Regions from separate parts of the Thalassospira sp. MBR-102 genome, predicted to be linked through region 1. Evidence: predicted binding sites of a transcription regulator. Region 1 holds the regulator's gene; the other holds the start of a gene.
The links. The regulator LexA, encoded in region 1, represses DNA repair genes until DNA is damaged. The targets are predictions, from matches to a motif close to ATGTTCTANTTTGGTTC.
Positions count from the first base shown of each region.

Region 2: ABIE64_RS02810 (ImuA family protein) is a predicted target of LexA. The motif match lies at 1,701-1,717, and genes of this name have one in related genera.

Region 1 covers NZ_JBEPTC010000007.1:98,716-102,140, reverse strand. Annotated here, with positions in the region: gene trpC (indole-3-glycerol phosphate synthase TrpC) at 1-335, shown strand, start outside; gene moaC (cyclic pyranopterin monophosphate synthase MoaC) at 335-835, shown strand; gene lexA (transcriptional repressor LexA) at 983-1,690, shown strand; gene ABIE64_RS13415 (ComEC/Rec2 family competence protein) at 1,764-3,425, opposite strand, start outside.
Region 2 covers NZ_JBEPTC010000001.1:574,392-577,816, forward strand. Annotated here, with positions in the region: gene ABIE64_RS02805 (Y-family DNA polymerase) at 1-1,022, opposite strand, end outside; gene ABIE64_RS02810 (ImuA family protein) at 952-1,695, opposite strand; gene cysN (sulfate adenylyltransferase subunit CysN) at 1,856-3,425, opposite strand, start outside.

The sequences.
Region 1 (3,425 bases):
AGCTTGAAGACGCCGCACACAGCCTTGGCATGGATGTCCTGATAGAAGTCCACAACGCACCGGAACTCGAACGCGCCCTGAAACTTAAATCAAAGCTTCTCGGGGTCAATAACCGCAATCTGAAAACGCTCGAAGTCTCCCTGACCACGACCGAAGAACTCGCTGGCATGGTTGATGACAGCCGGATGCTGGTCGCCGAAAGCGGCCTGTTCACGCACGATGACCTCGCCCGCATGGCAAAGGTCGGCGCGCAATGCTTCCTGATCGGCGAAAGCCTGATGCGTCAGGACGACGTCACCGCCGCCACCCGCAATATTCTTGGCCTCGCGGCCTGATAACGGAACAAGACACAGGCATGGCAGACAAACTTTCGCATATCGACGCCGCTGGTAACGCCGTCATGGTCGATATTTCGGCCAAGAACGATACCGCGCGCGTCGCCATCGCAAAGGGCCGTGTCCTGATGTCGGCGGAAACGGCCCGGCTGATTGCCGAACGCGGCCATAAAAAGGGCGACGTTCTTGGTATCGCCCAGCTTGCCGGGATTATGGGCGCCAAGAAAACCGCCGACCTGATCCCGCTTTGCCACCCCCTGCCCCTGACCTCGGTCGAAGTCACGCTGGAACTCGCAACTGCCACCGATGCGGTAGATATTGTCGCGACCTGCAAAACCACCGGCAAAACCGGGGTGGAAATGGAAGCCCTGACCGCCGTTACCGTTACCGCACTTACCGTGTTCGATATGTGCAAGGCGGTCGATAAAGCCATGCGGATTACCGATATTCGCGTTGTCCACAAGGAAGGCGGAAAGTCGGGTACTTTCACCGCCGACTGATCCCTGAAAGTACCCAAATTTCGTTTCTTGACCGAAAGAATGCCCTTAAACGGCGATTTTTCGGGTTGTGGTGCTTGACGAACAAGCAGAACCAAAGTAGAACATTTATGTATTCGGTTTGTTCTTATTACTGGTTCGGAAAAAATCATGCTGACGCGCAAGCAATACGAATTGCTGGTCTATATCGATAATTACCTTCGCGATCATGGCATCTCGCCCTCTTTTGACGAGATGAAAGAAGCCCTGAGCCTGAAATCCAAATCGGGCATTCATCGCCTGATCACCGGGCTTGAGGAACGCGGCTTTATTCGCCGTCTCGCCCATCGGGCCCGCGCGCTCGAAGTCCTGCGTCTTCCGGATAATAATGATGACGACGCTGCGGAAACGCCCAACAATGTTACCTCTATCGCCTCCGCGCGAAAGGCTGCGCATCGACCGGCAACCGTGCCTTCGGCCTTTTCGGAATCGGGTGAATCCGTTTCCCTGCCGCTGTTTGGCCGGATTGCGGCGGGTACCCCGATCGAGGCCCTTCGCGATCAGACCACAATGGTGCAGGTCCCGGCAGCGCTTCTGGGAACCGGCGATCACTATGCGCTTGAAGTTTCCGGTGATTCGATGATCGATGCCGGTATTCTCGATGGCGACACCGTCCTGATCCAGCGTTGCGAACAGGCCAATGATGGCTCCATCGTTGTCGCACTGGTCGACGACGCCGAAGCCACTCTGAAACGCCTGAAACGTGGCCGTGGCGAAGTTCTGCTGGAACCGGCCAATGCGCGTTATGAAACGCGCGCGCTGTCGCCTGATCGTGTCCGCATTCAGGGACGTCTGATCGGTTTGCTCCGCCAATACTGATAGAATACCGAATAAACCGAACAAACCGAAAGAAACCGAAAGAAACGCCGTCGGCCTTGCCCGGCGGCGTTTTTTATTTGACCACCCTGCCCCCGATGATAATCCACGGCCAGATGCCGGACGTTTCACGCACGGTTTCGATCACCGGGGCGGCATCGGGCCGCAACGCAACCGAGACGCCCCCCTGCCACCACAACAGGTCATCATCGATGACAGTCACATCCGGCGCACAGATATCACGCGGCATATCGCGTTTCAGGCTGATGATCATATCGCCATGGCGGCATGCATAGAACGGATTGGCAAGATCATTGGCAATGATCACCTGCCGTCCGGCGATCCTGACGGAACAAACCGTTGCGTCGCATTTTTCGATGACATTGCCGGCATCATGATCGGCGATACCAAATCGCGCCATCCAGACCGACTGCTGAAAATCCGAAATGCCTTCGGGCAGGACAAGTTTGTCGCGCACCCTGTCGCGAATTGCCCAGCTTTCCTGATCCCCCGAAACCAGAATATCCGCCGGGCGATACAGGATTTGCGCCGCAATCGCCACGCATAGCGGAATGACAGCCAACCGGGCAATCGCGTTCCCCCGCCAGACCAGCCACCAGGCCATCGCCATCATGATGCCGATGGCAAATACGGCACTAAACTGCTCGACATGCCAAAGCCCCCAGGCCTGATCGGCGGCAAGGCTTGCGGTTTCAATCAACAATGTCAGTCCCGGCTTCATCAACCACAATGCCAGTCCCCCGGCTCCGAACGGCATCAGAACAAGCGTCGCCACAATCAGCGGCATCACCCAGAACGCCATCACCGGAATGGCAATCAGGTTGGACACGATCCCGATCATCGAAATCCGCCCGAAATGAAACCCGATGATCGGCGCGGTCACCGCCGTAACCAGCAACCCGGTCATCACCAGCCCGGCAAAAAACAGCCAAAGCCGGAATAGCCATGACCGATCCCCCGACTTGTCAAACCATCGCCTGCCCGGACCATCATAAAACGCCACCAGAACCGACACCGCCGCAAAGGAAAGCTGAAAGCTTGGCCCCAATACCGCATCGGGCCGCAGGATCAGAACAACCAGCGCCGCAAACGCCACCAACCGCAACGATATCGCCCGCCGATCCAGCAGCAACGCAATCCAGACAATCGTCAACGTCACAAAGGCACGCTGCGTCGGCACACTGGCCCCTGACAGGCCAAGATAGATCACGGCTGCGCACATCGCCCCGATAGCCGCCCATTTCTTGATCGGAAACCGCAGCGCAAGGGCGGGAATGGCCGCCATGCCAAACCGCAGGAAAAAGAAAACCGTCCCGCTTAAAAGCCCCATATGCAGCCCGGAAATCGCCAGAAGATGCGCCAATCCCGATTTGCGAAGATCATCGGCAATTTCCGCACTGACATCGCCGCGTTCGCCGACAATCAATGCCTTGGCAATCCCGGCCTCTGCGCCGGTAAGGACCTGATCGATTGCCGTCATGATCGTCAGGCGCAGACTTTCGATCCGGTCCGAAACCGGCTGCATCATTCCTGTTTCGGCCTTCTTGGTCACACTATATTTATGGCCGAAAACAAACCCGGTCGCCCCGATCCCGTCCAGATATAATCCGCGTGAAAAATCCGGGTCGCCCGGCACGGACGCCGCGCGCAACGGAAACAGCCGTGCCGTTGCCACGATATGATCCCCGACGGAAAGCTCATCGCCACCTGGAAGGCT
Region 2 (3,425 bases), on a different contig from region 1:
TCAGACAGCAATCGCAACACATGCGGGGCGGACTGGCACGGGCTTCCGGTACCAAGTGTGATGGTATGGGTATGCCCGTCAACCCGTACACAGCGCAGGATAATGCGGCGCAGACCCAGATTTTCCTGCGCCAGATTGTTGCAGAGTTCCGTTACCATGCTTTCAACCGTAATCGCCAGATTGGCCGCATCGCCCAGCGGTTCGCCAAAGCTGCGCCGGATCAGCCATGGCCGATCTGGCAAATTGAAATTCAGATGTTCGGGCAGACGTCCATAAAACTGATCAAGCCGTTGCAAAACTTCGGGCCCCAAGCGCGTGGTGATATTGGCACGCGGCATCGGGGTGATGTCGCCCAGATGTTTAAGCCCCAGCCGAAACAGGGTGACACGTGTCTGTTCGGCCAGACGCAGGGCGGATATCGGAAAACCGGCGGCAATATCATGATCGCGCGGCAGGCTTAAAATCCGTTGATCAGCCAAGGCAGCAGGGTGGCATCGTGCCGCCCCCCATGCCGCACCTGCCGTATCGGCAATGGCGGCACGGCCAGCATAACCACGTGATTTGACATCGCGCAGAACCAGCGCCAGAAGCGCACTTTCGCCACCAAAAAGGTGACTGCCGCCGGTAATTTCAAGCCACAATCCGGCATCACCTGTATGGTTATGATCGGCTTCCTGCAAGAACCGGTCTCGGGCAACCCACGGGCTGTATCGGTCCATCGCGCGGATCAAACGCGCCAGATGGCGTTCATAAAGATCGGGCTGTTCGGGAAGGTCGCGCAAAGCCGGGTATATGCTGCGTGCTTCGGCAAGGCGCATGCCCGGTGCCAGCCCGCGTGATTGTGCTGCCTTGTTGCTGCCGCAGACAAGCACACCCTTGTGATCAGCTCGCGTGATCACGACCGGTTCCCGTTGCGGGGATGGTGCGGTTTGCGGGGTATCATCCCCGGTTTCAGGCATATCGATCCGGTGGCAATCTGTTTTCCAGTGCGTCAGCCACAGATAAAGAAAACGTTGTTGCATCAATTTGCATTCTCCAGCTGCCCGGTCGAACCCCGCGTCCCCCGATCAGGCTGAGTATGTGTCGGTTGCCTGTTGTTGAATGTTTCGCTGCTTCCGGCGTTATCCGCCACCGCGTATGCGCGCTTGATGCGGTGGTTTTGCCATCGGACCGCATATGCCGGATCGCAATCAGGCGCGTATGTCCGGCTTCGCAGGCTAGTTGCAGGCGGCGTGCCGCAGTCAGGTCATAATCCGTGGTTTCGACAATGATGCTGACGATCTGTCCGGATTTTGCCGCTTCCTCGCAGGTCCAAAGGGCGGTGGCCTGCCGATCAACCACCATCATGACCGGCATATCCGTCGCTGGCAGCGCAAGCGGATAAAGCCCGCCTTGGTCAATCGCGCGCCGTTGTCGAATCCAAAACAGGCTTTTGCCTGTTTGATCCCCGATGGAAAGTCGTGCCAGATACCATGCCAGAATGGAGGCGGCGGTATCATCATGACCGCAGATGATTTCATGCAGACCCACCGGGGCAATGCCCCCGATGCTGATATGATGTGCCAGATCGACCCCGCCAAAGGCACGGCGCATGATCCGATCCGTCCCGCCGGGCAGGCAGGCAACCTGTCCTTTCCATTGTTTTTCGGCCCGTTGCAACGCAGCACGGGCAAGATGAAGACGTCTGTCCGACATGATGTAAGTTCCTGATTTGTTCTTTTTATGTGGTCAGGACGGAACAGGAGTCAAGCAGCAAAGACCGGGAAATGTCAGGAAGGGTCCAAGTCATTGCGCCAAAACAAAACCCGATGCCAGGAGCATCGGGTTTTGCATGTGAATTATGGACGTCAGATGATCAGATTTCCGGATACCACGCACCCAGAACGCCGAATTCTTCGAGCTTGGCAACGATGACCTCTGCTGCCTGTTCGGCGGTTTGATCAGATGTGTTGACCGTGATCTCGGCGTTTTCCGGTGCTTCATACGGGCTGTCGATCCCGGTGAAATTGGCGATTTTGCCTTCGCGGGCCTTTTTATAAAGGCCTTTCACGTCGCGCTGTTCGCAGACTTCAATCGGGGTGTCGATAAAGACCTCGATGAACTCGCCATCTTCGACAAGGCTACGCGCAAACTGGCGTTCGCTTTTGAACGGCGAGATGAAGGATACCAGCGTGATGATCCCGGCATCGACAAACAGCTTGGCGGTTTCACCCACACGGCGGATGTTTTCCACCCGGTCGGCATCGGTAAAGCCAAGGTCCTTGTTCAATCCGTGACGGACATTGTCACCATCAAGGGTGTAGGTGTGCTTGCCCATGGCATGCAGCTTTTTCTCGACCAGGTTGGCGATGGTCGATTTACCGGCACCCGAAAGACCCGTGAACCACAGAACGGCTGATTTCTGACCTTTCTGATAGGCACGTGACTTTTTGTTGATGTCCATTTCCTGCCATTTGACGTTGGTCGCACGGCGAAGCGAATGGTTGACCATGCCTGCGCCAACGGTGGCGTTGGAATAACGGTCGATGATGATGAACCGGCCCGAATGGCGGTTGTCATCATAGGGATCAAAGGCCAGTGCCTTGTCGGTTGCGATATTGGCAATGCCGACTTCGTTCAGTTCCAGCGTCTTGCCGGCAATATGTTCCAGCGTATTGACATTGACCTTGTATTTCAGGTCGCTGATCTGTGCGTTGGTGACCTGTGCGCCCATCTTGATGATATAGGGGCGGCCGGGCAGAAGATGATCTTCGTGCATCCAGATGATGCGGGCTTCGAACTGGTCGGCAAATTCCGGACGTTCATCCGGGCGGGCCAGAACATCGCCGCGCGAAATGTCGATTTCATCTTCGAGGGTCAGGGTCACGGCCTGACCGGCAAAAGCCTGATCGAGGTTGCCGTCAAAGGTGACGATTTCCCTGATCTTGCTGGTCTGACCCGAGGCGGTGACGGCAATCGCATCGCCCGGCTTGATGATGCCCGATGCGATGGTGCCGGAAAAACCCCGGAAATCAAGGTTCGGGCGGTTGACCCACTGCACCGGAAGACGGAACGGCTTTTCAATCGCATCCTGTTCGACCTGAACGGTTTCAAGATGTGCGAGCAGCGTCGGACCTTCGTACCAAGGGGTGTTCGGGCTGGCTTCGATCATGTTATCGCCGCGAAGGGCCGATAACGGGATTGGCATGATCGAGCTATAGCCAAGGTCTTTGGCGAATTCCTTGTAGTCGGCAACAATGGTGTCGAATTTGGCCTGATCATAGTCGATCAGGTCCATCTTATTCACGGCGAGCACCACATGCTTGATCCCCAGCAACGACGTGATGAAGCTGTGGCGACGTGTCTGTGTCAGGATGCCTTTGCGGGCATCGATCAGGATCACGGCGACATCGGCGGTCGAGGCACCGGTTGCCATGTTGCGGGTA